One region of the Lentilactobacillus hilgardii genome, then DNA from elsewhere that is predicted to be linked to it. Evidence: riboswitches for the same ligand, from Rfam matches in the RefSeq annotation. Region 1 holds a riboswitch; the other holds the start of a gene.

Evidence for each region. Region 1 has a riboswitch for lysine ahead of lysA (diaminopimelate decarboxylase). Riboswitches for the same ligand answer to the same signal wherever they lie in the genome.
Region 2: linked by a shared signal. The riboswitch ahead of GQR93_RS10955 (amino acid permease) and the one ahead of lysA (diaminopimelate decarboxylase) in region 1 are both predicted to bind lysine.

Annotation. Positions count from the first base shown of each region.
Region 1 is NZ_CP047121.1:2,563,583-2,568,466, forward strand. Features, by position in the region: gene GQR93_RS12180 (N-acetyldiaminopimelate deacetylase) at 1-131, opposite strand, end outside; gene dapD (2,3,4,5-tetrahydropyridine-2,6-dicarboxylate N-acetyltransferase) at 136-846, opposite strand; gene lysA (diaminopimelate decarboxylase) at 1,153-2,460, opposite strand; lysine riboswitch at 2,575-2,757, opposite strand; gene GQR93_RS12195 (aspartate kinase) at 3,172-4,575, shown strand; gene dapF (diaminopimelate epimerase) at 4,607-4,884, shown strand, end outside.
Region 2 is NZ_CP047121.1:2,288,589-2,293,472, reverse strand. Features, by position in the region: gene GQR93_RS10970 (DUF4097 family beta strand repeat-containing protein) at 1-765, shown strand, start outside; gene GQR93_RS10965 (phosphatase PAP2 family protein) at 939-1,628, shown strand; gene GQR93_RS10960 (GNAT family N-acetyltransferase) at 1,706-2,209, shown strand; lysine riboswitch at 2,291-2,469, shown strand; gene GQR93_RS10955 (amino acid permease) at 2,566-4,047, shown strand; gene GQR93_RS10950 (tagatose 1,6-diphosphate aldolase) at 4,181-4,884, shown strand, end outside.

The sequences.
Region 1 (4,884 bases):
TATTGCTGGTTAACCCCCTTAATGACAGCTAACAGATATTGATGAGTCTCGAACTCATGCATAGCCAATTCAGGATGCGCGTGCAGGTGCCTGCGAATATCAATTAAGTTTTCCGTTGTTAATTGGGCCATTAAATCACAGCTTTCTTAAATCGTCTTCCAACTCTGTCTTGGACTTAGTCTTGGAATCGACATCCTTGATTTTCTTCGCCGGCATACCGGCAACCATCGTATATGGTGCTACATCTTCAGTCACAACCGCGCCGGCTGCCACAACGGCACCTTCACCAACGTGAACGCCTTCAATGACAACTGCATTGGCGCCGATCAGAACATTGTCATCTATTTGAACCGGTTGGGCAGAAGCCGGTTCGATCACACCGGCCAGTACCGCACCGGCACCAATATGTGAATGCTTACCAACAATTGCACGGCCACCCATCACGACGCCCATATCAATCATGCTGTCTGCCCCGATTTCGGCCCCGATATTGATAATAGCGCCCATCATAATGACAGCATTATCGCCAATTGTGACGTGCTCTCGAATGACAGCCCCCGGCTCAATACGGGCATTGACATTTTTGGCATCCAGCAATGGAACGGCGGAATTTGTTGCATCGGATTCGATTTTCGTGTCTTTAATCTGATCTTTATTTGCCTTCAGGAAAGGCTCAACGTCCTTCCAATCGCCAAACAAAACGGCAGTGTGTTTCTCAACAAACGCTTCTATTGATTTGGGAATCTCAACTTTTCGAAGAGCACCCTTAACATAAACTTTCACCGGCGTCTTCTTCTCGGCATTTCCGATATACTCAATAATTTCCCGTGCACTTAGTTGTTCCATTGCAATAAAGTCTCCCTTATAAGTAGTAGTTTTATGATTTTTATATAGTTGTCTGAATTAGGACTGCTTCTCAAAGCATCACCACGCCACGTAAGGGATCAAATTGAAAAATCCAAATGCGGGATTCCCCAATTTGACGCCTTACGCTCTGGGTGATAACCGCTTTGTTCCGCACACTTGGCTTAGGACTGCTTCTCAAAGCAACGTTCTGCATGTAAGAGATTCATTTCAAAAATCCAAAACCGGGATTTCCGAAATGAACGTCTTACACTCCGAACGCTAACCGCTTTGTTCCGCACACTTACCTTATTCAAGTGGTTGATCAAGTCGAATCAGATCTTCAAACGTTTCTCGACGAATCGCCAAATTATCTTGACCATTTTCAACAAAAATAACGGCTGGTCTTGGATTTCGATTATAATTGGAAGCCATCGCATATCCATATGCACCGGTAGCCAGCATTGCCAAAACATCTCCCGGCTTGGTCTGAGGCAACGCCTGCTTTTGAATTAAAATATCACCGGACTCACAATACTTGCCGGCTACCCGTACCGTCTCTTTAGCCGGTGCCTTGGGATCATTAGCCAAAACTGCATCATATTCAGCTTGATAAAGGGCTGGTCGAATATTATCGCCCATGCCACCGTCAACCGTGACATACGAGCGAATGCCCGGAACGTCCTTTCGACTGCCGACAGTATAAAGATTGTAGCCTGCAGGACCTGCAATTGACCGGCCCGGTTCAATCCAGACAGCCGGCATTGGAAGTGCCAACTCCCCGGCTCGCTTCTTAATTGCTTTAACAATCGCATCAACAAACATTTCCGGTGCAATCGGATCATCTTCTTCGGTATAGCGGATACCAAACCCACCGCCGACATTAACGACTTTTGCCACATACCCGATTTCCTTGTGCCACTGACCGACTGTATCAATCAACTTTGTGGCAGCCAGTTCAAATCCCTTTACTTCAAAAATCTGTGAACCAATATGGGCGTGAATGCCGAGCATTGTCATCCGTTGGTCAGCCAATACTTCATCCAAGGCCTTACGAGCCTGACCACTTTGCAGATCAAAACCGAATTTGCTATCTGTCTGACCGGTTTGATCATATTCATGAGTGTGGGCAGAGACGCCTGGCGTTACTCGCAACATCACATTAATGTGGGCATCTTTATCTTTCAAAATCTGCTTTAGCAAAGCAATTTCATGGAAATTATCCAAGATAATAACCCCGATTTGGTGATCAACAGCCATTTCCAATTCTTCAACGGACTTGTTATTACCATGAAAGCTGACATGATCCATTGGAAAGCCCGCTTTAATAGCGGTATATAATTCGCCTCCTGAAACAACGTCGATATGGACATTTTCCTGATTGACCAGTTGGAACATCGCAATGCAGGCAAATGCTTTGCTTGCGTAACTAACCGCATAATCCACATGATTGTCTTCAAACACCTTTTGAAAATGATGGATTTGATTTCTGATGGCCGATACATCATAGACAACCAGTGGGGTTTTGTATTTTTTGACAAGATCAAGTGCATCTGCACCACCGATTTCCAAATGTCCGGCTTGATTAATCTGAATTTGACTGATATCACTACTCATTTAAATTTCCTCCAACTCATCTTCAAAAAGGGTACAAAAAAATCTCTTTGTTCAGCGGCTAACTAAACAAAGAGATTCAGAATTTTAAGTGCTCTAATATTCTTTATCAATTTTGTCGTCGTTAGCGCCCCGCAGCTGACGATTTTCGCTGCGACAGTCCATAGCCTCTTAAGCTAAGTCCCAGCGCGCCAAGGTCTGCTTCCCTTGGTGCTTCGGCAACCGCCCCTTTCATTAGCTTCAAAGTTCAAGCAGGAACTCCACTAATTACTCTTGTTGGTTGCAACCTCTAATGATTATTTACTAATCAGTTTATAATGCTTCTCATCATCCGTCAACCTTTTAATGCAAATTTGCACAAATCAATTTCTAACACAGCAATGAAAGTCGTAAAGATAAACAAAATGATAAATTTAAGCAACTAATGAACTAATTACAATAAACATTATACACTTTTCTCGTCATTTTTCAGAAAAAATTACTCATCAATCACTTTCCAATATTATTTTTTTGAAATTAACATCTTTCCGTCACATGATGATCTTAACGCGTCACAGCTCAGCATAACGTTTCAAAATGACCAGTCTCCATATCTATTTGTTACTATTAATTTTTTCACGAGACTTTACTAGTTTTCAAAATGTGCTAAAATTCGACTTAACGATTTTTAACTAAATTTTTAATTTATGGGAAAACAGGGAGTGGACGATTGAGATGAAAGTTGTTAAGTTTGGTGGAAGTTCGCTGGCAGATGCGGCGCAGTTCCAAAAAGTGATTCAAATTATCCAAGATGATCCGCAACGAAGGGTCGTCGTCACATCAGCACCGGGAAAAAGATTCACCGGTGACATCAAAGTCACAGATCTTCTAATCAAATATGCCAATGCAACGTTAGCTGAAAAGAAGAATGATTATGCTTCCGCTATTTTTGCGCGTTACCAGGAAATCGGAAATGGTTTTGGTGTTGATCAAAACATTTTGGAAGATATCCACTCAAAACTGATTGCTTTGCCTAATAAGGCTTATCCGAATGACGATTACCTCATGGCTGCTTTTAAGGCACACGGTGAGCGACTCAACGCGGAATTATTCGCGGCATGTCTTAATAAACTTGGCACAAAGGCCCGCTTTGTCGACCCTTCGGAAGCCGGTATTTTACTAACAGACAATCCAAACGGTGCCTCAATCCTTGAAGAAACCTACGCTAATTTAGACCAATTGAAATACGGTGATGAAAAGTTGGTTTTCCCCGGTTTCTTTGGTTTTACCAAAGATGGCAATATCGTGACGTTTGCGCGTGGTGGCTCCGATATCACAGGGTCAATCCTCGCGCGTGGCCTTCACGCTTCCCTGTACGAAAACTTTACTGATGTTGATGCTATTTATGCCGCAAATCCCAAAATCGTTAAAAATCCAATCCCGATTTCTAAAATGACGTTCCGTGAAATGCGTGAGTTATCCTATGCCGGCTTTTCCGTTTTCAACGACGAAGCCATTATTCCCGCCATTCAAGGACAAGTCCCGATCAACGTTAAAAATACAAATAACCCTGAACTTCCCGGCACATTGATTGTGCCTGAAAAGGACCTCTCAATTAAACGTCCCGTAACAGGAATTACCGGTTCAAACCGCTTTGCTGCTCTTTATCTACACCGGTATCTGTTGAACAAGGAAGTCGGCTTTACGCTTAAAATTCTTCAGATCCTTTATAAATATGGTGTTTCCTATGAACACATGCCATCAGGAATTGATGACCTAACGATTATTTTCGATCGCAATCAGCTCGATGACCAGACCATCCATAAGATGTGCAATGATATTCAAAACACAGTTAATCCGGATGATATGGAATGGATTGACGATTATGCGATCATTATGGTTGTTGGTGAAGGAATGCGTGCTAGAATTGGAACAATAGAGAACATTATTCGGCCGTTGGCAACTCATCACATTGCCGTTCATATGATCAACCAAGGGGCTTCACGAATCTCAATTATGTTGGGAACCCGTGAATCCGACGCCGATAATGCGATCAGGTATATTTACGATAATTTTTTTAAATCAGGTGAAATGGCCGCTGAAGAACTTCAAGCCAGCCTTGATTCATCAAGCATTTAATTTATAGAACTTATGATATGGAGGCACAATTATGGTGCAATTACTAAAAGTCCATGGCTCACAAAATCAATTCTTTATCTTGGATCAAACCGAGTTGAAAACGAAATTAAATCAAGAAGAATTGGTGGCACTCACCAAGCAGATTACTGATCCGGCCAAAGGACTTCTCGATGGTGCCGATGGTGTTTTAGTGATTGATCATTCTGATCATGATGGCACTTTAGGCAGCATGCAGGTCATTAACACAGACGGCAGTATTGCGTCAATGTGCGGTAATGGGTTACGCACAGTTTCACGCTATTTGTCAGA
Region 2 (4,884 bases), 270 kb from region 1:
ATTGAATTTACAGCTGATAATACCATTGAAATCAGAAGTGGTGATGTTTCCAAAACGCAAGTGTCGTATACAACCGGAACGAAGGTTCAAAAAAATGGCGATATTTTAACGGTTGATTCGCCTAACCGGCATCATATTTGGCGAGTTGGGATTAACATTGATTCCGAAGATGATGATCAGGGGCGTACAATAATTACACTTCCGCGAAAAGCAAAACTGACACGTATTAGTGGTCGAAATAATGATGAGCTTTTCGTAAGGGATTTATCACTTAAAGATTTTCAATTGTCAGGGCAGGCCGATCTTGACATGCAGGATGTCAAAGTTGCGTCAGACTTGAACTTAAAAGGATCAGGTGGTGATTCAACGCTTACCAGAGTCAGTGCACCGTCTGTCTCTCAGGACACATTGGGCGGTGATATCGATTATCAGAACTGTCGCTTTGTTGACAACCACAGCTATCTATCCTCAGCCGGTGGCGATATTTCGATTTCAAATAATCAGTTCAAGGACGTTTCTATAAATGTTCAGGGCGGTGATTTTTCATTCAGAAATAATCGAATTTTGAAGCGGTTATCTGCAAAGTCGGCGGGTGGTGATATAGACGGTCAGGTTCTTAACCGGCAACAATCGCGAGTCGCTGTGAGTGCTGAAGGCGGAGACGTTGAATTGTTTGGTCAATCCAATCATTCGTGGAACATGGATAAGAAGAAAGCTGTTTCATATCATCTGTCTTCCGAAGGTGGGGACGTTACGATTGAATAAAGAGTAGACTGATTACTTTCTTGTATCGTTTATTAAAGAAACTGATCGGTCTATTTTTTTGATTATTTTATCAGACTTTAAGAGATTGGAAAATTTAATTTGAATAAAAAAAGGCGTTAATGAATGTGATATACTCAAAACTGAGATTTATTTCGTAGAGAGGATTGTTGAAGATGTTTGGGAACGAAGGTTACATGATGATCGATAGGGATGTGAACCGGGCTTTTAAGCTGCTGGTTAGTATCATTATTACCCTGTTATTATCAATTTCGGTGGCATTTAATTTCGACTATTTGCAATTTTTGGATTCAATTTTTACTACTGCAATCCAAGGAAAAGCGCCAAGTGAGCTTTTAGAAAAAATATATTTGCTGATATCATTTTTGGCAAGTCCAAAGATGGATATATTGTGGGTGTTTGTCATTGCCTTTTTCTTGTGGGGATTCAAATATAAAGTTCCAGCGTTATGGGCAATCTTTACGCTTGGCGGTGGGGATATCATTGGTTTTGTGGTGAAGCACCTTGTTAAGCGCCATCGGCCGCCGCTTCATCTTGGCGTAGACAATGGGTACAGTTATCCCAGCGGCCATGTACTTGGCTTTTTCCTGATTATGGCTGTTTTGTGGATTTCTGTGATCCCGTTGATTAAGTATGCATCGATACGTTGTATTTTACGAATTCTGATGGGTATTGCACTTATTCTAGTGATGTTTTCCAGGGTTTATCTGAATGCGCATTATCCCACGGATACACTGGGAGCCGCGTTAGTTGCATATAGCTGGCTGTTAATTTCAGAAATGTTTTATGTTAAATTTGCCCCACAGGTTGCCCGATTCCGCTTTGTCGTGAATACAAAGGTTTAAGTTGATTCTATGTGATTTGTTTTTCATTAGGGCCGTTGCTGATACTTAACGGAGAACAGTTTTGAGAGGTTTTAAAATTGACGATTTATACACAGCGGCTGGTTATTCGGCATCTTGGCCTGGATGATTATCCCCAATATGCTGATTTAACGTCCCAGCCGGAAGTTGAAAGCGGTGCGGGCTTTAACTTGATCAATAACCCCCAGATGATTCAAAGTGCCTTAAAGCGGCAGCTGCGAGCACCTGGATCGTACGGCATTTTTAAGGGATCTCAATTAATTGGTGCAATTTTATTATTTAAACGAATCGGTAAAGGCGGCCGTCCGGATGATCATCATTTGGAAATGAGTTATTTCCTCACACCGACCTGTTGGCGACAGGGTTATATGAGCGAAGCAATTACCGGACTCATAGCTAATCTTCGGGGACATCCTTTGGTTGAGTCGATTGTTGCGGAGGTATTTGTTGATAACAAGCGTTCGACGGCCCTTTTAAAGCGTCTAAAGTTTGCATTTGTAACGGAGATGCGTGATCCGATTGTTGGCCGTCAAAAGGTGATTTATGAGTTGAAGCTGACATGACGAAACCACGTTTGTTGTCATATGTCGTGAATTGAGTTACAATTCTTAGTGTTAAAAAGTAAATAATCAGACAAATCAATGTATTCGAGTAGAGGCGCATTCATTAAGAGTATATTTCAGGAACTTGAAAAGAAGTTGGGACTGAAGTAAAAAGGGATGAGTGCCGAAATGGACAGTTACTTTTCTGACTGTCTGTTGGGACTTAATTTAACAAATTAAGGACTGTCGTGGTTTGACCGCCACGGGGAGCTATCAAGATGTTGAAAAACACTTACCGTCTCTTTCAATATATTTTTGAAAGGGACTTTTTTTGTAGTCTGATTCGGATCAAAAATTTAGAGATGAGGTTTTAGATAATGGATGAAAATGGAAACGACGGCAATGGCCAGGTTAAAAGGGGCCTTAAGGCGCGTCATGTGTCAATGATTGCCCTTGGTGGCTGTATTGGTACCGGATTATTTGTTGCCAGTGGGTCTGCCATTTCTCAAGCGGGTCCTTTGGGGGCGTTAACAGCGTACTTCTTTATGGGGATGATGGTTTATTTCTTAATGACCAGCTTAGGTGAAATGGCAACCAACATGCCGATTTCCGGATCGTTTGCTGCCTATTCAGCTAAGTATGTAGATCCTGCTTTGGGGTTTGCGATGGGGTGGAATTATTGGTTTAACTGGGCGATTACCGTTGCCGTTGATATCAGCACGGCTGCACTGGTAATGGCATTTTGGCTTCCTAATATTCCTCAATGGATTTGGAGTGCAATTGCGTTAGTCATTATTTTATCGATTAATGCAATGTCGGTTAGGGCGTTTGGTGAAACGGAATTTTGGATGTCCCTGATTAAAGTTGTGACCATCATTATTTTCTTGGGTGTTGGTTGTTTAACAATTTTTGGCATTATGGGTGGCCATTTCATTGGGTTAAGAAATTTTTCTATCAAACAAGCTCCCTTTGTTGGTGGGTTTCCTGCTATTTTGAGTGTCTTCGTCGTCGCTGGATTTTCATTTCAAGGAACGGAGCTGGTCGGTATTACAGCCGGTGAATCTCAAGATCCGCAACACAGTGTTCCAAAGGCGATTAATGAAGTCTTTTGGCGAATTATTTTATTCTATATATTGACTATTTTCGTGATTGCGGCAATTATTCCGTATACGAGTCACTCACTGTTGGGATCCAGTACGACAGATATCGCCATTAGTCCGTTTACGTTAGTCTTTCAACGAGCCGGTTTAGCCGCGGCAGCAAGTATTATGAATGCTGTTATTTTAACCTCGGTTATTTCTTCAGCCAATTCGGGAATGTATGCGTCAACACGAATGTTGTACTCTCTTTCAAATAGTGGCTATGCGCCTAAGCGATTTGGTAAGACTGCTGCAAACGGCATCCCTTACTATGCTTTGATTGCAACAACGGTTGTATCGCTTCTGACATTTATTTCAAGTATTGCCGGACCAAAGATTTACATGTGGCTGGTAGCCGCGTCCGGATTGACCGGATTTATTGCCTGGTTTGGAATTGCTATTTCGCATTATCGATTTAGAAGGGCTTTTGTTAAGCAGGGGCACGATTTGAAGGAATTGAAGTACCATGCCAAATTGTTCCCGTTCGGCCCAATTCTTTGTTTGATTTTATGTATTTTGGTTATTGTGGGACAAAATCCAAGTGCATTTATGCATTTTGATTGGACACAAATTTTAGTGACGTATATTAGTGTGCCACTGGTACTGGTTTTGTATTTTGGCTATAAACTGAAAAAGCATACGAAAATCATCCCACTTGAAAAGGTTGATATTTCCCCATCTCACGAAGAGGAAGATCTTTCAAAACTAAATGATAATTAATCTCATTTTCAATAATTGGACTATCCCATATTGGGGTAGTCCAATTATTTTTATTGTACAGAACAATTGCGGTAGAGTATAATAACTAAATAGAATCTAATAATTGGTATATTAAAAATATGAGGTGAGATTTATGGCAAAAAAGCTCCTTTCAAAGGGCAAATATCAAAGAATGTTGAAATTAACCAATGATGAAGGAAAAATTGATGCATTGGCGTTAGATCAGCGTGGATCGTTAGTCAAAATGATGAAAACAGCTTCAGAAAAATACGGAAAACTTTTCAGTATGAAGATGGTTTATGATTTTAAAGAAGTCGTTTCCCGCATTTTAAGTCCGTTGAGTTCTGCCGTTTTACTGGATGAGCAAATGGGCTTTAAGGGTATTGAAGCGAAAGATCCAGACACTGGTTTGATTATGTCTTATGAAAAGACCGGCTATGATGCCAACGAGCCCGGCCGACTACCAAGCTTGATTCCTGATCAATCGGCTCAGATTATGGTTTCCAAAGGTGCGGACGCGTTAAAAGTATTACTTTATTTTAATCCGGATGATCCTGATGAAATTAACGACCAAAAGAAAGCCTTCGCAGAACGGTATGGTACTGAAGGACTGGCTGCCGAAACGCCGACATTTTTTGAGATTGTGACTTATGATGATCGATATAATAGTAAATCATTGGAATTTGCCAAAGAAAAGCCGGATTTTGTTCTTCGGGCTATGAAAGAATTTACCCAGGATAAATATCATATCGATGTTTTAAAAATGGAGGTACCATTCAACCCAACGTACATCGAGGGCTGGGAGGCGAGTGCCGGTGAGTCGGCCTATACTGAGAA